Regions from separate parts of the Sporosarcina sp. Y352 genome, predicted to be linked through region 1. Evidence: riboswitches for the same ligand, from Rfam matches in the RefSeq annotation. Region 1 holds a riboswitch; each other region holds the start of a gene.
What was found. Region 1 has a riboswitch for S-adenosylmethionine ahead of msrA (peptide-methionine (S)-S-oxide reductase MsrA). Riboswitches for the same ligand answer to the same signal wherever they lie in the genome.
Positions count from the first base shown of each region.

Region 1 (7,111 bases):
TTAGATTAGAAAGGATAAGTTATTTCTTCCCAGGTCGGTGTCACCCGGCATAACGACGGAGAAACAGATTCAATTTGTGATGCTATAAAAAGTTGTAAAAAACATTAACGATAATATTTTTTCTTGGTTTAAAGGATAGGAGAGAACCTAAAATCGAAAAGAAAAAAATTGATAAGATTGCGTTATCTTATTTGAAATTCCAAACACCTAAGGAAAACAGATCGAATATTATTGGGTTTTTCTTAATCTGCTTATATTTGGCTGGAATGCTTCCAATTCTGGGTGCGCCATTTTCGTTTATTTATTTTATGGCGGCAATTGTGCCGGTAGTAATCCTACAAATTTGGGGATTGCTTTATTTATTCGCCCCATACAAATTTGAGAAGTCCTATTATCTCTTTTTTGGTGTATATGGGGTTGTTAATACATATGTCTATTTTTTAGCATCGCAAAAACTGTTGTATTACAATGTTGGAGCGGTGGGGAAAGTACCTTTTATTATTGGGCTGTTTCTGCTTATCGGATTACTGTTGACGATTAATTGGCTAAATATAAAAGCCCTTTACTCGGGAACCTACCATAAAATGCAACAGATGAAGAGTATCAATATCCGTTGGCTGTCAATTGGTGGGATTGGATATGTGATAGGTCAACTTGTGCTATCACTCCTCTATAGTGATTCTGCAAAAATGCTTTTCTTAGTATTATTACTTTCCTTTGTCTCGATTATCACTGCCTACTTCTCTGTTTATATCCATAGGTATTTTTATATTGTTAAAAATATAAGTATTGTAAAGCAGGTTTATCCAGAGTTTGGTTTACCACTGAATGAAAGACAAGACGAATCTAAAAAAAGTAAAAGAAAGAAGTGAAGATATGATTCCAGAGTTTACGGAAAATGATATTTTCGTCATGGTATAAACGCTGAATACAATGTCAATCATTCCATCAGAAATAAGATAGACAATAGCCCGGAGTAGCTTGTTATCTTGTGTTGCAAGTTCTGCTTCAAAAGCTTTAATTTCGATAAAAGAGGTTATTTAGATATTGAACATGTAGCTAAAAGTAACTCTATGTGATTGACGGCCTGAAGCTCGTGCTGTACCGCTCATGTATCGGGTGAGTACCGCCCGATGCTCGCTGGGGACCGCCGATATAATGTGTGTGCCCGCTTGAATATCGCGGACGACCACTCATATATCGGTTGAACCCGCCCAACCAAACGCCCAAAAAACGTTTTAAACAAGCACCTAACGAATAAAATTATTATTATTAAAACAATAATTCATCACTAGCAATCCCCATCGAATTCCCACCCACTAAATCGACTTACTGACAGTCACTAAGTCACACAAAAAGCTATCCAGAAAAACCGTTAAGAAGTAACGAAGAAACCCAACCAAATTTAAATCGGCTAATTTTCTGTAATCCGAAAGTACCAAGAGTGCCTATTTCACTCACTTCCTCACCTAATTAAAAGCTTTGCCAAAACTGAAGACTTCTAGTTCTTTTCTCATAACCATATTAAACATTCAAACATCGTATATCTTACTCAATATAGTAAAAAATCACAAAATTATATTTTCAGACATTGACTTATCTAAATGGATAGACTAGTATGAATATCAATTACATAGCTAAAACTCTTATAAAGAGAGGCGGAGGGATTGACCCTGTGAAGCCTCGGCAACCATTGAACAGTGTTCAAACGGTGCCAATTTCAACAGATTTATTATGAATCTGACAGATGAGAGGTTTTGCACGCGATATTTGTCATGCGGCGACCTCTTCTTTTAGGAAGGGGTCGTTTTTATATGGCAGGGGCGTTTATTATAACGAAGAGGGGGATTATGATGACTCAGAAAAAAGTTGAATTGGCAACATTTGCGGGTGGGTGTTTTTGGTGTATGGTGCAGCCGTTTGATACGCAACCCGGTATTGAAAAAGTAGTTTCCGGTTATATTGGAGGCGTCACTGAAAATCCGACGTACGAGGAAGTGCGTGCGGGGGTTACGGGACATACGGAAGCGGTGCAAATCACATATGATCCGACAGTCTTTTCTTATGAAAAACTAGTAGACATCTATTGGCAGCAAATTGACCCGACGGATGCAGATGGTCAGTTTGGCAGTCGTGGAACTTCTTACCGCACGGCAATCATTTACCATCATGAGGAACAGCGACAGGTTGCGGAACGCTCAAAAGAGGCGTTAATCCAAAGTGGTCGCTTTGAAAAACCAATTGTTACTGAAATCGTTGAAGCCACAATCTTTTATCCTGCCGAGGACTATCATCAAGACTATTATCAAAAGAACCCAGAAAAATATAAAGTCTTCAAAGAAGAGTCGGGAAGAGCGCCCTTCATTCGCGAGAATTGGAATGAAAAATTGGTAGAGGCGTCACTTAAAAAGTAAATAGTTTTAAAGTATAGTTGACACATCGGAATAGATGGATTATTATGAATATCAATTACATAAACAAAACTCTTATAAAGAGAGGCAGAGGGACTGGCCCTTTGACGCCTCAGCAACCATTGAATTCATTCAAACGGTGCCAATTCCAGCAGATGTCGTTCGTCATCTGACAGATGAGAGGTTTTGCCTACAAACTACGTGTTGCGGCGACCTCTTAGTTCACAAGAGGCCGCTTTTTTGTAGTCGATCATCAGACTAGACGTTGTGACCGTCACTCAGAAAAAAAGGAGGATGCGCAATGGTTTTGAAAGTGAATGATGTAGTTAAAATCGATGCGATTACGCAGGCGCTGAAAGGTTTGGATTTTGGAGAGGTACACATTACCATCCATGAAGGACAAATCGTTCAAATCGATCGAACTGAGAAAAAACGGTTCCCAGTACTGAAAACTGAAAATAAGAAGTGAAGCTGACCGGACAACCGGAGGCCTCTTGACTTTCACGATATTGTTCAAAGACAATATTGCGAATTGCTGGAGGCCTTTTTTGTATATAAATTAGAAATTTAGGGGGAATAGAAGATGAAAAAAGTGTTTAGAAATTTATTGCTTATTGCAATTAGTGTACTGGTATTGGCGGGGTGCGGGTCTGCATCTGCGGATGATGAAAAGAAGATTAAGATCGGCGCAACAGCGGGTCCTTATAGTGATCAATTGAAGGAAGGGATTATTCCTATACTTGAAAAAGACGGCTTCGAGGTTGAGATTGTCGAGTTCAATGATTATATCCAGCCGAACAATGCGCTAAATGAAGGAAATATCGATGCGAACTTATTCCAAAATCGAAACTATTTAGTGAATTTCAATGAATCCCATGACATGGACCTCGTACCTGCATATGGCGTTCCGACTGCTCCAATTGCACTTTATTCGGACCAACATACAGCTCTTGAGGATGTGAAAGAAGGCATGACGGTGACGTTGCCAAACGACCCGACAAACCTGGCAAGATCTTTGAACATGATGGAAGACTACGGCTGGATCACAATCTCTGAGGATGTTAATCCGATAACAGCTTCCGAAAAAGACGTGGAAACCAATAAATACAACTTGAAAATCCAACCACTGGATGCGGCGCAAACACCTAGGTCACTCGGTGATGCTGACTTCGCATTCGTCAATGGGAACTTCGCTCTGGCATCAGGTTTGAAATTAACAGAAGCGGTCGATGTGGAGAAAACATCTGAAGATTACTTGATTTACTTGACGATACGAAAAGAAGACGAAGATAAGCCGTTTGCCAAAGCATTGAAGGCTGCGTATCATTCCGACGAATTCTATGAATACACGAAAGAAAATGCAGCGGGTTATGTGCTACCACCTTATCAAGCAGAAAAGGAGTGACTTAAATGATTGAAATCGTCAATGTGACAAAACAATATAAAGACGTGAAAGCCGTTGAAGATGTCACCCTGACCATTCAGCAAGGTGAAATCTTCGGAATTATTGGCTACAGTGGTGCCGGAAAAAGTACATTGTTGCGCTGCTTGAACATGTTGGAAGCACCGACGGCGGGGCAAATCTTCATCGACGGAAAAGAAATGACTTCATTGACGAAGAGAGAGATAAAGAAAGAACGTGTGAAGATTGGCATGATTTTTCAACACTTCCACTTGATTAGCTCGAAAACGGTCGCAGATAATGTCGCATTTTCATTGAAAGCTGCGGGCAAAAGCAAGAGTGAAATCAAGAAACGCGTAGCGGAATTACTTGACATGGTTGGCTTGTCGGATCGTGCGGGACATTATCCAGCTCAATTATCGGGTGGACAAAAACAACGTGTGGGCATTGCACGTGCACTGGCAAATGAACCGAAAGTGTTGCTGTGTGATGAAGCAACCTCGGCTCTTGACCCGACAACGACAGCGTCCATCTTAGAATTGCTTCAGGAAATCAATCAGACATTAGGCATTACAATTGTCTTGATCACGCATGAAATGGCAGTCGTACAACAGATTTGCCACCGCATCGCCGTGATGGAAAACGGAAAAGTCGTTGAAGCAGGTGACGTCTATGACTTGTTCGCGAATCCAGCAACGGCTTTAACAAAGCAATTTGTGCAAACGGTCCATTCTTTAACATTGCCAGAACGCTTGCTAACGGGCCGAAAAGGGTCAATCGTCCAAATCGTGTTCCGCGGGGAATCTGCTGAAGAAGGCGTCATTGCAGAAACGTTGAAGAAATACAACGTCGCCATCAATATTCTTCACGGTCAGATAACGTACATACAGGACCGTCCGCTTGGAACGCTCATCATTGAAATTGATGGAGAAAAAACAGAATTACAGAATGCAATCGACTATATTACAACACGGACAAACCAATTGGAGGTGCTCGCAAATGCCGCCTGATATTATAACTGATTTCGGAAATGCTTTTCTTGAAACGTCTTGGATGATGGGGATTGCCGTCGCATTTGCAATCGTCATCGGTGTTCCTTTAGGCGTTGGACTATTTGTAACAAGTGAAGGGATGTTCTGGCAAAACCGAGTCCTACAGAGTGTCGCAGGGACAATCGTCAATGTTATTCGATCGATTCCCTTCATTATACTACTCGTTGTTTTGATTCCTGTGACGAAACTTATTCTCGGTACGACGATGGGACCCACTGCCGCGAGTGTTTCACTGACTTTTGCCGCAATCCCATTCTATGCCCGTTTGGTGGAAACGTCTTTGCGGGAAATTGACAAAGGCGTCATTGAAGCGGCCGAATCTACGGGTGCATCTGCGTGGTTGATCATCAAAGATGTGTTGCTTCCAGAAGCGAGATCAGGGATGATTGCCGGACTTACCGTCACAGTTATTAGCTTACTTAGCTACTCGGCAATGGCCGGGATGATTGGTGGAGGTGGTATCGGGGACTTAGCGATTCGCTTCGGTTACTATCGTTTTGAAAATGAAATCATGCTGGCAACTGTCGTCATTTTAATCATCATAGTACAGCTCATTCAATTCGCCGGAGACCGCTCGGCAAAAGCAGTCGATAGAAGATAAGGGGGAATAAAAAATGACTACTACACAAGAAACAGCTTCATCCAAGTTATACGGATGGGCGCACCCAGACGAAATGAGGGCTTTCCGTCAACAGCGTAAATCGATGGTGAAAAGAGATAAGTTGACGACAATTGACGAGGCGGTATCGCGCGGTGTCAAAGCAGGCGATTACGTCGTATTCGGCGGCATGGGTTCTGTTCGTAACCCACTTGCGGCAGTCCACGAAATCATTCGCCAAAAAGTTGGAGACCTAACAATCGGAACGAAAGGATCTCAGCATGACTGGCAATTGCTCGCGGCATCAGGCAACGTAACGAAAGCAGAAGTATCTTACGGATTTGCGGATGAAGTGCGCGGATTGGCCAGACCTGCAAGAGCAGCGGTCGAATCGGGACGACTTAAAGTCCTATCGGAAACGACGAATGCAGGATTCCAATGGCGTTTCACAGCTGCGATGAAAGGACTGTCATTTTATCCGACCAGGTCATCTCTTGGAACAGATACATTGCAGTACAGCGGTTCTAAAACAATTGTTGACCCGTTTACCAATGAACCCGTGGAACTCTTGCCGGCATGCTATCCAGATGTAGCCATCATTCATGTCCATCGTGCAGATCGGTACGGCAATTGTCAAATAGACGGCAATATCGCGGAAGACATCGAAATTGCACATGCTGCGAAATTCGTTTTGATCACTGCGGAAGAAATCGTGCACGATGAAGTCATCCAGAATGATCCGGCATTGACGAAAATTCCTTATTTCGTCGTTGATGCGGTGGTCGAAACCCCATACGGTTCCCACCCAAATCAAGTTCCAGGCTTGTATTCATTCGATGAAGACCATTGGCAAATCTGGCTCGACGCATCTGTATCAGATGAGGGCGTTGCAGATTACTTGGAAACATACGTCCACGGAAGCAAAGATCATTTTCAGTACTTGGAAAAAATCGGCGGCGTCCGTGTTGTGAATCAATTGAAAAAGATCGAAAAGAAACTGGCACCATATCCAAAAGTAGCGAAAAGGAGAGGGTAAAGATGGCAACTGAAACTGAAAAAATGATCATTGCGGCTTCTCGCGTATTGCCGAAAGACACGGCTGTTTTCGTTGGAACAGGGATGCCGTTACTCGCATCCGTGCTAGCACTCAATACGCACGCACCCGACATTCTACTCGTCTATGAAGGAGGCGGTGTCGGTGGGAAACCAACCGGCAGATTACCGATTCAAGTAAGTGAATCATTAACATATGAAAACGGCGTAACAGTAGGTTCGATGGACTACGTCATGAGTTTAGCGCAAGCAGGCTGGATCCGTTATGGCTTTTTAGGCGGAGCACAGATTGATGCCTATGGGAACTTAAACACAACCGTCATTGGTGACTGGGAAAATCCAAAAGTGAGACTCCCAGGTTCAGGCGGAGGAGCGGATATCGCTTCGTTATGTGAACGGACAATTATTTTAATGAGACAAGACCGTAAGAAATTTGTCGCTGAACTCGATTTCCTAACGAGCCCGGGATACTTAACAGGCAAAGGCGAGCGGGAAAAAGTTGGATTGCCAGCGAATACAGGCCCATACCGTGTCATTACACAGCTAGGGATTTACGGATTTGATGATGAAACAAAGAAAATGACATTACTGCAAC
Region 1 is NZ_JBXCJE010000009.1:94,806-101,916, forward strand. It holds gene AC1TO6_RS15070 (hypothetical protein) at 192-872, shown strand; SAM riboswitch class I at 1,644-1,754, shown strand; gene msrA (peptide-methionine (S)-S-oxide reductase MsrA) at 1,854-2,414, shown strand; SAM riboswitch class I at 2,484-2,594, shown strand; gene AC1TO6_RS15080 (YezD family protein) at 2,713-2,880, shown strand; gene AC1TO6_RS15085 (MetQ/NlpA family ABC transporter substrate-binding protein) at 2,995-3,816, shown strand; gene AC1TO6_RS15090 (methionine ABC transporter ATP-binding protein) at 3,822-4,823, shown strand; gene AC1TO6_RS15095 (methionine ABC transporter permease) at 4,813-5,466, shown strand; gene AC1TO6_RS15100 (CoA transferase subunit A) at 5,480-6,499, shown strand; gene AC1TO6_RS15105 (CoA-transferase subunit beta) at 6,502-7,111, shown strand, end outside.

Region 2 (7,111 bases), on a different contig from region 1:
AATAGCCAGATGTCCCATTTCCTTTCCAAGACTATCAAATAGCAAGGTTACCGCCATAACCAAGTGGAGTATGAAACAAAGTCCAATCATCGGTTGAAGAGAAGCGAAAAGATCCTCTGGCAATCCAAAAACCAGGTGATCCACACCCCAGAATAGGATTAGACTATTGATAAAAATATAGAAAATAAGTCTCCATCTCATCTGTACCCATTCTTTTAGCACTAACCCTCTCCATCTTTTCATAGGCTTTACAACCTCACTTTCTTTTCAAACAGAACAGCTGCTACGATGAACAAAGCGACTGTACAAAAAACATTGAATAGAATTTCACCTGAGTAAAATAGTGTCTCCATATGCTCAATGTAAATGAACTCCACATTAAGTGACGGATTTTTGAGTTTCATGACATCAATAGGTCCAATCGACACCAGCTTCTGATAAAATTCCGAAAGAGTGATTAGACTATAGATTCGGGTTGAAACGAAGAACAAAATGATAGTAGCCACTATTGAATATCCCTTTAAGAAGGGTTTCATAAGACGATCAATGACCCAGAAGAAAAATCCGACACTCATGAAAATGATTGAAACCACAAAAACCAGTACGATGAAAATACTTCCGAAGAAAAACAAATCGTTGAATGTAATTGTTGCAGATTTGAATAATGCGTATTGTATAGCAAGAACGACTGTAGGAATTAGCAGTCCTACTGCCCCAATAAAGGATGCCAACAATGCTTTTGCTCCAACCAGTTTATAAATAGATGCTGTCGAATGAAGCCATACATCTGGACGCTTCATGTCCCTTTCCAGCATCGTAAACAATGCAGTTACGGGAGCTAATGCACTTGCAATCGCCCATAGAAAACAGATAACAAGCGCAACTTCAAAAATATGTACTTCTAATCCCAAAAATCTGGTTATCAATAACGGAAAAAAGGACATGACAAGGGTTCCGAACAATGCACTAACGAGTAACGCCCATTTCATCGTTATCCACTCTTTTTTCACTAACCCATTCCACTGCTTCATAAGCTTTCCTCCTTAATGTATCGGTGTATTAGTTACATAGTACACTATATGCAATATGGTGTAAAGATATTCGTTTGATTAATGAGATAATTTGATAATCAAAAATTTTATCACGTCTGTTGATTAAATAAAAATAACCAGTAAATAACTTGAACAAACACTGGGCTCTATTTATAGAAATGCTATTGCATCGCTTTGAATTGAACGACTTCTATATCATTATCGAAATGTCTTGATAAATAGGGATGCGACAGGCTAATAATCACAACAGGAAGCCGAAATTAGTCCAAAGAAAATGGCGATTTTCAAGCCCTAGTCACCGGTGTTTAATGTAAATAAGTAATTATGAAATTGATAATGATAAGAAAAATTGAATGGTTTCAATAAAGTCAATAGGAATTACTTATGCTTGGTAGTCCAAAATGAGGAATGGTGCCGCGGTTAAATGAGGGCTATACTGAAGGTACAACGTTCAAAGGAGTGATGAATCATGAGTTCGTTTCTAACAGGCATTGATCATATCCAAATTGCAGCGCCACCCGGTTCTGAGGATGCAGCTCGGACGTTTTATGGAGACCTTCTTGGCATGCAGGAAATCCCAAAACCGGAAAACTTGAAGGCACGCGGCGGTTGCTGGTTCCAGTGTGGTTCACACGAAGTGCACATCGGCATTCAGCAGGACTTCATCCCTGCCAAAAAAGCGCACCCCGGTTTTACAGTGAATGCACTTGATCAGTTAAAATCGCGATTGGAAGAAGCTAGTTACATCATTAGCGAAGAGCCCCCAATCGAAGGCCGTTCTCGCTTTTTCACACAGGATCCTTTTGGCAATCGGCTTGAATTTTTGGCTTTCGCATGAACCATGCAGCAGTTGTTCGAAAACTGCTCCATTATACGGCGGGATGCATTACCTGCATCCCGCTGCTTTAAGAGTAAAGATTTTTTTGCTTGCCATGACAGGCTGCCGAACGCTACTAATCCCCCGCGGACTAGCCGTCACGCTTCAATAATCGCCTTTTCCTGCACATCCAATTGTTCCAACTCATGGATCATTTCATCCCGCTTTCTTGCAAGTCTGTCCTGTACTTTGCGAACGTCTTGTAACACAGCATTTAAATTGCTTTTCGCATCTGTAATGCGCGAATGAACCATCCAGTCTGAAAATATATTATCAAAAAACAGATCGGTAAATGTGAAAATATCCTTTTTATTTACTATGAATGATTCAGTCGCAGCATTCTGAACGTCCATCAATTCTGTTTCATAATGGCGAAGTGCACGTTGCGCGCGGTGGACGAGGTCGTCGGAACTGTTAATTTCGGAATACTTGAGCGCTGATACAATCAAACCGCCGCCAAGAAACGTGTCCCAAACCGACATACCTTCCGCCGATCCAAGCTCATCCAGCGCCGCATCAAGTGCAAGGCTAGCTTTTTGACCAGCGTCGCTTGCTTCGTCGATTTCGCGGCACAGCGAACGCACCCTTACCCGGTCATCTGCAATTTTTTGCAGTGTACTGTTTGCAACGGAATCATTGTGCCGAATCCATGTCTCCTTTTCCTTGATAAAATCTGCCCAGTCTTCATCTATATAAGAGAAAGTTGGATTTTTCATCTCTTCACGCAGTTGTTTGGCTTCCGCCTCTAAATCTATCACTACTTTTTCAGCCTCATTGTATTGCAATTCAGCCTCAGCAGCTTCTGAAATTTCCTTTTCCATTTTTTCATCCCATGTGCCCGTCCACTCACTAATTTTATTCATGAAAGAGAACTTCCCAAGTTTCACGACGTCACGCTGCTCTTTTGTCAGCTGTTCTCGAAACTTATCACGCATTCCAATTGCTTCTGATAGTTGCGACTCAGTCCCTTCCAACCGCCGTTTGATCCGATTGCGTTGCGTCCGTGTCATTGCTAGCACCAATTGCCGTTCACGTAGATCTGTTCTCACCAAAACCACCCCTTTCTTTGTTATACGGAAATCTGAGGGGGAAGTTTCATTCTCTCGCAATAAACTGTCCACATGTGCATAATTAATATTTTTTCACTATTACAACTTATCCACAACCAAGTACTTGGTTTTGATCAATGTTTATCCACAATCAAAGGGATATGATGGAAGTGGAGGTGTACCCTTTTATGAAAAAACAACTAACAATTGTACTTATTCTTATATCTCTTCTCACCGCCTGCGGAAATGAATCTACCATTTCTACATTGTCTTACCCAGTTCCTGACCAAGAGATGCATGCATCCGAAGAAGGGTTATCACTTACGCTTGAAGAAGATGCTTTCCTGGGATCACCATCTGTTATCAAGACAGTCGTACAAAATGCCACTTCATCCGACTATCAATTGGGTGAGTTTTTCATATTGAATTAAATAAAGATGGCCAGTGGTTTGTCATTACGTATTCAGATGCCGTGTTCTTAAAGAATCCGTCCTTCAAAGACTATGGAAATGTATTGTCATCCGGAAGCAAAGCACGCCAGACTTTTTCGGTCGACGCGCTCGGTGTGACACTGATCCCAGGTGAATACCGTCTTGTGAAAACATTTTTATCGCTTGGTGAGCCGTTGTACGAGTTATCTGTCGCTGTACCATTTACTGTGGAATGAAAAAAACCTGAACAAAGCAAATGAGCTTTATTCAGGTTTATTTTATTTAGCCCCAGACTTCTTTCGCTACGTCTACAATGAATTTCAATTTCTCCCATTGCTGTTCTTCTGTCAGTTTGTTTCCGTGATGCGTTGATGCAAATCCGCATTGTGGGCTCAAGCACAGCTGTTCAAGTGGCACGTATTGCGCCGCTTCTTGAATGCGCGCGATAACCGCATCTTTGTCTTCTACTTCTCCATTTTTCGATGTAACAACACCAAGCACGACTTTTGCTCCACCATTTGGAACATGATCCAATGGTTTAAAGTCTCCTGAACGTTCATCATCATATTCCAAGAAGAAGCCATCTACTTTTTCTTTTGCAAGGAGTGTTGGCGCAATCAGTGCGTAGCTTCCTTCAAACGCCCACGTTGATTGGTAGTTTCCGCGGCATAAGTGTGTTGTTACGACTAAGTCTTCCGGCTTGTCTTCTAACACACCGTTAATGACGCGCAGTGCCAAGTCGATTAATTGTTCTCTTGAATAGGTTCCGTCATTGAACGGGATTTCCGGTGCAGATAGCCCGGCAATATAGACATCATCCAACTGTAAGTAGCGTACACCCGCTTCGTAAAATGCTTTCAAAGCATCTTTGTATGCTTGAATAACATCGTTTGCAAATTCTTCAACGTCAGGGTAAATGTCACTATTACGTATTCCAATATTAAAGAGTTGATTTGGGCTCGGAATCGTTTGTTTCACAACGGCACGGCCGCCAACGATTTCATTAAGCTCAACAAAGTCTTGAATGAATGGATGATTGGGGTTAAATGAAATCTTACCTGTGTTGCGAACGTCGTATTTTTCAGTTTCAACCCCGTCAAATGTGTAACCCTTCTCAGGTACAAATCCTTCAATTCCATTCAGATGCTCCAAGAAGTCTAAATGCCACCATGTACGTCTAAATTCACCATCTGTTACAAGTTCCAAACCAATTTCAATTTGCTTATCAACCACCCGTTTAATTTCCTGTGTTTCTACTTCTCGTAATTGTTGTGCAGTAATTGTGCCTTCTTTAAAGTCTTTGCGCGCTTTATGCAAGTTATCCGGTCGTAGTAAACTTCCAACATGGTCCGCTCTGAATGGTGCTTTCGTTAGTGTTGTCGCTTGATTTGTCATAGTAAATTCCCTCTTTCTGTTTTTTAGTGGATTTTGATTTTATTAGAACAGGACGCGAATGGGCGAACTCTTTTTCTTTTCTTACGGCAGTATCGCGTATGAGCGGGTTATTTTTCTTTTCTTTCGGCAGTACCGCGTATGAGCGGGTTATTTTTCTTTTCTTACGACAGTTCCGCGTATGAGCGGGTTATTTCCCTTCTCTTTCGGCAGTCGCGCGTATGAGCGGACTGGAAACCCGGATGCTTTTTCTGGCTTCGGAACGATGTTAAAAACGACTGAGTCTTTTGAGGGCACTTTATCTAAGTTTGTTGATAACTCAATTTAATTGGTGGATTTTTCAAAAACATAATAATTCTCCCTTCATTTTTTGAAGGTAACTTTGGTCTCCAGAAAGAACAAAAAACCCCTTCTAAATTTATAGAAGAGGTTTTGGCGAATTCGCTATTTGCTCTTCTCATCTCCAAGCAGTAAGCATTACACTTACGCTTCTGGAATTAGCACAGTACTTAAAAAGTCTGTTGCTGAGGTATCATCGGGCCAGTCCCTACACCTCTCTGGATAAGAAAGTTACGTATTTAGTTGTTAACCAGTACAATACGCGACTTCAAATAGAATGTCAATACAGAATATATAAAATATTTTAGTTATGTCTGTTCTTTGACAAGTTAGGCAAACAAAAAAGACACCCCAACCGGAGTGGCCCCTCAAACCATTGACGCCAAAAGTGCATAAACCCGTTTCATCTCTTCTTGCATCATCCACTGATCAACCGCGAGCCATCTGCAATGGATTGCATTTCCTTCAAGCCTTGTCATACCGGCTTTCAAACCTTCTTCCACCCGTAGTGTTTCCTGTAATGAACGGATATCTATGTCCTTAGCTTTAGGAGTTACTAGCCAGATCGAACCCACATACATTGCGTCTCCCAGTACACCAATACCAGTTAAGTCAACTTCTTTCGGTGAAAAATGCAGTGAATCAAAGGCGATCAGTTCGTCTTCAACGAAAATCTTAAAGTTTGATTTCAATGATTCATAGTCAAAAATTTCACCGCGCTTTTCGCGACCCGGGGCGAGGATTTCTCCCCATAATACCGTTGAATCAGCGGCTAGCCTAAGTGTCGTGTCGACTTGGAACTTCGCATCAGCGAATGGAATAATGACTTCAGGCATCCATTCCAGACGCGCTCGTTCGGCGAGCTGGACATCGATTGTCAACACACAAGTATCCCCTGTATGGGACGGATAGATTTTCAAAGCTGACTGCTGAATCAGCCTCGCGCTGCTGTCTGGTGCAATTTTTACCGTAATGTCATTTCGATCCCCTGCAACCATCCCGCCAGACGATTCCATTATGTAAACCGTCGCTGTCGGGTCTTTCCCATCGTAAAGTTCGCGGCTTGCCTTCAAAGGAGGCTGCTGGTAAACATGAGGCATCCGTGTATAGCCCCTTCTAAACTCGAACTCTACATCTAGTTTTCCGTGATGGATGGAGCGGGTCGGATTAAGCATTTGAACCAGCGGATTCCGCGCCTTCCAACAGCATATTGTGCTTAATCCAAGCAACGACCTTGTCTACATTTTTCTGTGTTCGCACATCCGTGAAAATGTACGGACGTCCGTTGCGCATTTTTTTCGTATCGCTATCCATCAGGTCAAGATCGACCCCGACGTACGGAGCAAGATCCGTTTTGTTGATCAACAAAAGATCAGAACGCGTTAAAGCAGGTCCGCCTTTTCTCGGAATATCCTGGCCTTCTGCGACGTCAATTACATAGATATAGCCGTCGACAAGTTCCGGACTAAACGTTGCAGATAGATTATCGCCGCCACTTTCCACAAATATAATATCAAGATCATCAAAACGAGATTTCAGCTCATCGATTGCCGCAAAGTTCATGGAAGCATCTTCACGGATTGCCGTATGCGGGCAACCTCCTGTTTCAACGCCCAAAATACGGTCTTCTTCAAGTACTCCGCTTTTAATTAAAAACTGTGCATCTTCACGTGTGTAAATATCGTTCGTAATGACAGCCACATTATAATCGTTATGCATTGCACGTGTCAGTTGGTCAACGAGCGACGTTTTGCCCGATCCAACCGGTCCACCGATGCCTATACGTACTGGTTTCATAAAAAAAACTCCTCCTAAAAAAATCAAGAAATAAACATCCTCGAGAATAAATATTCATGCTTCATTGAAGCTAGTTCGATGCCTAGCGCATTGTTGCTTATATCATCAATCGTCAGTGTCGACACCAATTCAGCCGCTTCCGTCACAGGACCAATCAGCCCGTAGGTCGTCTGG
Region 2 is NZ_JBXCJE010000011.1:99,576-106,686, reverse strand. It holds gene AC1TO6_RS16430 (hypothetical protein) at 1-243, opposite strand, end outside; gene AC1TO6_RS16425 (hypothetical protein) at 249-1,031, opposite strand; gene AC1TO6_RS16420 (VOC family protein) at 1,522-1,890, shown strand; gene AC1TO6_RS16415 (hypothetical protein) at 2,028-2,978, opposite strand; gene AC1TO6_RS16410 (hypothetical protein) at 3,167-3,409, shown strand; gene AC1TO6_RS16405 (hypothetical protein) at 3,451-3,645, shown strand; gene AC1TO6_RS16400 (5-methyltetrahydropteroyltriglutamate--homocysteine S-methyltransferase) at 3,692-4,804, opposite strand; SAM riboswitch class I at 5,256-5,369, opposite strand; gene AC1TO6_RS16395 (urease accessory protein UreD) at 5,509-6,240, opposite strand; gene ureG (urease accessory protein UreG) at 6,308-6,937, opposite strand; gene AC1TO6_RS16385 (urease accessory protein UreF) at 6,961-7,111, opposite strand, start outside.
Region 2: linked by a shared signal. The riboswitch ahead of AC1TO6_RS16400 (5-methyltetrahydropteroyltriglutamate--homocysteine S-methyltransferase) and the one ahead of msrA (peptide-methionine (S)-S-oxide reductase MsrA) in region 1 are both predicted to bind S-adenosylmethionine.

Region 3 (7,111 bases), on a different contig from region 1:
CAGGCTGGATAACCGAAGGAGAATCGTTGCCCTTGGTATTTGGCAGCGAAACGATCTCTCATTGTAAAGTCCGTTGGATCTGAGAAACCCCACTGATCTCTAATTTCTTGGTGAATCCGTTCAGCATACCCTTCAGCTAGTTCAAGGGCAGTCGCCTGGAATGCATGGCTTTCTAAGAACTTTCCTTGTTCTTTTAGTCTAGCTGCTTCCGCACGCACGCCATGACCTGCAGTAACTTGCATGAACGCAACATAGTCCATTTCTCCACTTTCCACTGTTCTTAAGTAATCAGCTAGACATAGAAAAGGTTCTACAGATTGGCGCGGGAAAGTAAAACGTTCGATCTCTGTTTTAGCGTCTGCAGGATCATAAATAATTACATCATCTCCATCTGATTGCGCAGGGAAGAATTGATATATGCCCCGGGGTTTTAATAGATCCGATCGTAAGTAACCAGTTACTAGTTCATGGAGCCCACTTGCACGCTCATCTCCCCGTTCGATTAATTTATCATTATATCCTTTTAGACCCAAATGATGGCCAATCAATGTGCGCATATTTACATAAGGATGAAGGTGAGCAACTGAATAATCTTTCATCACATGACGACGAAGATCTTTCGGTATGTAAACTTGTACATCTTCTCGAACCGTTTTCACAGGCCTCTCCAAAACAGCAACTGCCTGTTTAGATGCACGAGTTGCCTCTGATATAATACGCTTCTCTGCTGAAATAACAAGTTCCTCTAACAAAAGCTCTTTATCTTCCTTATTTTGTAATCGATTGGCTAGGTCAAGTCCTTGCATCGCATCTTTTGCATATAACACTGGCCCATCATATTCAGCTGAAATCTTCGTTTCCGTGAAACGACGAGACAGCGCTGCTCCACCTACAAGTATCGGTACATCGATACCCGCTTCTTTGAAATCTTGCGCTGTAATAACCATTTGATGAGCGGATTTAACGAGTAACCCAGACAAACCTATCATATCGGGCTTTTCTTTACGAATGACTTCAATCAGTGTAGCAGGTGTCACCTTAATACCGACATCAATCACTTTGTAGCCGTTGTTACTCAGTATGATCTCAACCAAGTTTTTCCCAATATCATGAACGTCGCCTTTGACAGTGGCAAGTACGATTTTCCCCTTACCAGAATCATCTTCTTTTTTCTCCATGAAACCTTCTAAGTAGCCTACTGACGCTTTCATAACGCCTGCACTTTGGAGTACTTCAGCAACAATGAGTTTATTTTCATTGAACAACCGACCTACCTCAGCCATCCCTTTCATCAGTGGTCCGTTGATAATATCAAGCGGGGTATCATACATTTGAAGCGCCGCTTCCAAGTCAGGAATAAGCCCTTCTTTTGTTCCTTCAATAATATAATAAGCAAGACGATCAGGAACCGTTTTAGGAATATCATCTTCTGTTTTTTCTTTTTTCTTACCACGGTAAAAATCTGTGAAATCAGCGAGAGTTTGATCCGTTGTTGTGAATAAAAGCTCGTTCGCCATAGCAATTTCCTGTTCAGGAATAGAAGCAAAACGTTCTAGTTTCTCAGTATTCACAATCGCGTAATCAAGACCTGCTTGTGTACAGTGGTATAAGTAAACGGCATTCAATACTTCACGTCCAACCGGCGGAAGTCCAAATGATACATTACTTACACCTAGTGTCGTTAAACATCTGGGCATTTTTTCTTTTATCAATCGAATACCTTCTATTGACTCTACTGCAGCACCAATATATTGTTGATCGCCTGTTCCTACTGGGAATACGAGCGGATCGAAAATGATATCTTCCGGCGCTAACCCCCATTTATTCACAAGTAAATCATATGAACGCTCTGCGATTGCAAGCTTTCGTTCGCGTGTAACACCCATTCCAATTTCATCGATCGTCCCTACTACTACAGCTGCACCATACTTTTTCACAAGAGGCATCACGGCATCAAATCGTTCTTCCCCATCTTCTAAATTGATGGAATTAATAATTGTTTTACCTTGTGAATACTTTAACGCTTCTTCAATAACCTTTTCGTCAGTTGAGTCAATAACGAGAGGCACTTTCACTTTTTTCACAACTTCCTTCATGAATTGTGCCATGTCCTCCAACTCATCGCGATCCGGGTTCGCAAGACAAATGTCAATGACATGTGCCCCACTTTTCACTTGAGCGCGTGCAATTTCAGATGCTTCTTCAAACTTTCCTTCTATAATAAGCCGTTTAAATTTCCGGGAACCAATGACATTTGTACGTTCTCCGATTAATAAAGGACGCATCGATTCATCATATTGTAGCGGCTCAATTCCAGATATAACGTGACCATGACTTTCATCCACCGGTTTACGTGGAGCCAAATCTTTTACAGCTTCTCGCAAAGCTTTAATGTGAGCTGGAGTCGTTCCACAACATCCACCTACCAAGTTTAACCAACCCTTTTCTGCAAAGCCTCTTAGCTTTTGAGATAGTGATTCTGGTGACTCATGGTAATGTCCTTCTTCATCGGGTAATCCTGCATTGGGATAACAACTGACATAGCCGTCAGATATCTCTGATAGTGAACGGATATGATCTCGCATGAATTCAGGACCCGTTGCACAGTTTAAGCCTACAGAAAGTGGTTTCACATGCTCAATGGAAATATAGAAAGCTTCTATGCTTTGTCCGGCTAGCGTCGTACCCATTGGTTCAATTGTTCCTGAAATCATGATGGGAAGTTCTATTCCAGTCACTTCAAACGCCTCTTTAATACCAAGTGTAGCAGCCTTTACGTTCAGCATATCTTGACTTGTTTCTAGCAATATCAAGTCACTTCCACCATCAATCAATGCCTTCGCTTGGATATAAAAGTCATGTTTCAGCTCATCAAATGTAATGCCACCTGTTACAGAAAGTGTTTTTGTCGTCGGTCCAATTGCTCCTGCTACAAATCGAGGCCATTCATTTGTCGAGAATTCTGCAGTACATTTTTTTGCAAATTGGGCTGCACGATAGTTAATCTCATGCGCTTGGTCTCCTAAATTATAATCATTCAATACAACTGGCGTGCCACCAAACGTATTCGTAGAAATAATATCAGCACCTGCTTCTAAATATCCACGGTGTATGTTTTCAATAACTTCTGGATTTACGATATTTAAATATTCATTACATCCATCATATTCTTCCCCGCCGAATTCTTCCGGAGAAAGGTCCGCATTTTGAATCATCGTTCCCATTGCACCATCAATAATTAATATCCTTTTTTGAAGTTCTTTCTCAAGTAAACTCTTAGACATAACTGTGATCTCTCTCTTTCTGTGCATCTATTTCTTTAATATAATGAATCAATTCAAGTGACGTATCATATCTGAGGAAAGGCGTGATAATGTAAATTCCATTAAATAATTCTGCCGCTGTATCTATGAGTTCCTTCGCTATTTGAATACCTTCTGCAGTCGCTCTGTTTTTGTCATCTCCACACGCACGCATTCTTTCAAGTGCATCTTCTGAGAGCTTGATTCCGGGTACTTCGTTATGCAAAAACTCTGAACTTCTGATGCTAGTGAGTGGCATAATACCGATGAAAATAGGTGTAGGTAAATGCTTTGTCTGCTCGTGAATTTCTCGGATTTTTTCTTTTGTGAATACGGGTTGCGAGATGAAATAATCTGCACCCGCTTCAATCTTCTTCTCTAAGCGTTTTACTGCACGATCCAGTACACGTACATTCGGATTAAATGCTGCAGCTACAGAGAAATTCGCTTTCTTGCGGAGAGGTTTACCAGAGAATGAAATGCCCTCATTCAACTGTTTAATCAGTTGAATGAATTCCATACTAGACACATCGTATACACTTGAAGCCCCTGGGAAATCGCCCACTTTCGTAGGATCACCGGTTATTGCTAGGACTTCATGCAACCCAAGTGCATCTAACCCCATTAAGTGTGATTGGAGACCGATTAGATTGCGGTCCCGACATGTGATATGTACAAGAGGATTAATCTTATGCTCAAGTTTTAACATCGAACCCATCGCCAAATTGCTAATGCGCGGAGAGGCTAATGAATTATCAGCCATAGTGAGAGAGTCTATGCCTGCTTCGTTTAACGCCTTAGCACCTTCAATGAATCCAGTTATATCTAAATGACGTGGCGTATCCAACTCCACAATAATTGTTCGTTCTGTCATTACCTTGACATGAAGTGGCTTTGTTTTTTGCGGTTCTGCCTCTCGAATTACAATCGGCTTTCTTGGAGTCACTATTTTTTCCGAGATGGGCGCTAGATTTCCAATGTATTTTTTCGCAGCCTCAATGTGCTTTGTCGTCGTTCCACAGCATCCACCAATTAAGCGCACGCCCTCTTCCCGGAGTCGCAATGCAGCTCTCCCGAAATAATCAGCTTCTGATTCGTAGACAATCCGTCCATCCTCAACATCCATTAAACTTGCGTTTGGAGAAGCGGAAAGAAATGCTTTTTCAGGAAGTGTTACTTGTTCGAAAGCTTGAATCGTATGATGTGGCCCCAATCGGCAATTGACTCCTACTATGTCCGCACCCAGTGCTTCAAGCTGATGAAACGCTTCGTTAAGTTGCATTCCATTTTGCAAAATGCCTGGATCATGCATTGATACTTGGGCAATAATTGGCGTATTTGTTAGTTTGCGTAAATGCTTTACAGTAGCAACAAGTTCTTCAAAATCATAATAGGTTTCTAGGAGTAAACCGTCCGGATCCCCTGCCAATAAGTGATTGGCTTGCTGATCAATCATTTTTATTATTTCTTCAACCGTCGCATCACTTTTACGAATCCCACGGATACCGCCTATCGTACCAAGTACAAACTGTCCGCCTGGTGCAGCAGCTCTTTTTGCAATTTGAATTGCTGCTTCATTAATTTCTTTTACTTGATTTTCTAAACCATAACGCTCCAGCTTAAGAAGATTGGCTCCATATGTGTTGGTCTGAATAATATCTGACCCAGCCGTAATATAATCTAAGTGAATTTTCTCCACAATCTCCGGTTTCTGTAGATTCAGTTCTTCGTTACAGTACTCAATCCCATATGAATAGAGCAGCGTCCCCATAGCCCCATCCGCAATTAATATCTTTGTCTGCAGTTCTTCCAGTAAGCCCATTCCACCCAATCCCCCTTTAATACAAAAAAAGCCTTCCATGAAAAGAAGACTTAACGATTTAAAATTCGTTCTTCTTCATCTCTCAGGACATTTCTCTCCTGCTGGAATTAGCACCTGACCATATTATGGCTGGTTGCTGAAGCGTCATTGGGCCAGTCCCTCGACTTCTCTCGATAAGAATTTAATATTCAGTTTTACTAACTATGATTATCCTATCGTTATAACTCGTATCAGTCAAGGACTTTTTCGTAAAATGCGAATATTCTTTTCCTTATTATTTTTATTTTTCAGATTTCGAAAAAATAAAAGCTGCTAACACAATAATATAATCATGTTAGCAGCTTTTACTCGTATTATATTATTGTATAGAGTGTTTTGTTAACCATTCTTCAATCAACGGAAACGTATTGTTAATGGCTCTTCTACCAGCAACCACTGAGACATGACCAGTATCCGTCAGATGGAAAGTCTTATCTCTACTTGAGATTTTAGCGTTTAGTGGTTCTACTTGGTTAGGAGAAGCGATGACATCATGCTTTCCGGCAATATTTAATACATTTGCCGTAATCTTGCTTAACTCCACTTTCTGTCCTCTAATATAGAGTTCATCATTAATTAATTTATTCTCTTGATAAAACTCACCAATCCATTGCCTATAGGCTTCACCTGGAAACGGAATTCCGTCATTCAGCCATTTCTGCATCAACTTCCAATTGTTAACGAATTCCTCATTATCCGCGCGATCCGCCAGACTGATATAAGGACCATAAAAATTGGCTATCGGATTTAACAGCTTGTTGCCAAAATCAATCATATCATGAGGAATCAAACCAAGTGTGTCAACTAGTTTATTCAAGTTAAAATGACGTTTGTCTAACCAGCTCGTATATAAACCTGCATCCGAAAAATCAAATGGGCTCGTCATGAAGATTAAATTACGAATTGGCAGTGTAGGATGTAGTGCCGTAAAAATAGAAGTCATCGTCCCACCCATACAATAACCAAGCAAACTGATTTCCTTGGCATCCGACGTTTTCAATACTTTCTTAACAGCGCGCGGAATATAATCTAAGATATAATCATCTAATTTCATATATCGATCTTCATAACCCGCAGTACCCCAATCCAGTAAATAAACGTCGTGGCCTTTGTTTGTAAGATGTTCGATTAGACTATTGCCAGGTGTTAAATCCAATATATAAGGTTTATTGATCAATGCATAAACCATTAATATAGGGACGCTATTCGTTTTCTTGACTGTTGATTGATAGCGATATAGTTTCGCTTTATTCTTTGTCCAGATAACTTCTTTAGGTGTTTGACCGACTTTTGGTTCAGGCTCATTTGTCAGTACCGACGTCATCCGTTGAATTCGTTCAAAACCTACCTTCAAATCATCAGGCATTGTATCCATCCATTTGTCAGCATCTTTTATACTAGAATAACCCATTTTTTTCCTCCTATCAAAATTCAATCATTTATAAGGGCTTCCTTGCAGAAGACCCTTTCCACAAGTAAAAAATGGTAGGTTATTACATGTATAATCCGCCATTCACATTGATTGTTTGCCCCGTAATATACTTAGCCTGTGTAAGGAACAATACAGCTTCTGCAATTTCTTCCGTTTGGCCCAAACGTTGCATTGGAATTTTTGCAATAATACCCTCTTTTACATTTTCAGGCATTTCTCCAACCATTTCCGTTTCGATAAATCCAGGACAAACAGCATTGACAGTAATTCCACTTCTAGCTGTTTCTAATGCCAGTGATTTCGTTAAACCAATCAATCCCGCTTTTGATGCCGCATAGTTTGATTGACCGAATCCGCCAGCCTGTCCGATGATTGAGCTTATGTTAATGATTCGTCCAGACTTTTGCTCCAGCATATGATTAATTACTTCCGATGTTGTATAGAAAACACTGTTTAGATTGACATTGATTACCTCATTCCATTCCTCATTAGAAAGTTTACGGAATGTACGGTCTC
Region 3 is NZ_JBXCJE010000006.1:194,516-201,626, forward strand. It holds gene metH (methionine synthase) at 1-3,284, opposite strand, end outside; gene AC1TO6_RS12695 (bifunctional homocysteine S-methyltransferase/methylenetetrahydrofolate reductase) at 3,277-5,124, opposite strand; SAM riboswitch class I at 5,197-5,304, opposite strand; gene phaC (class III poly(R)-hydroxyalkanoic acid synthase subunit PhaC) at 5,483-6,574, opposite strand; gene fabG (3-oxoacyl-[acyl-carrier-protein] reductase) at 6,657-7,111, opposite strand, start outside.
Region 3: linked by a shared signal. The riboswitch ahead of AC1TO6_RS12695 (bifunctional homocysteine S-methyltransferase/methylenetetrahydrofolate reductase) and the one ahead of msrA (peptide-methionine (S)-S-oxide reductase MsrA) in region 1 are both predicted to bind S-adenosylmethionine.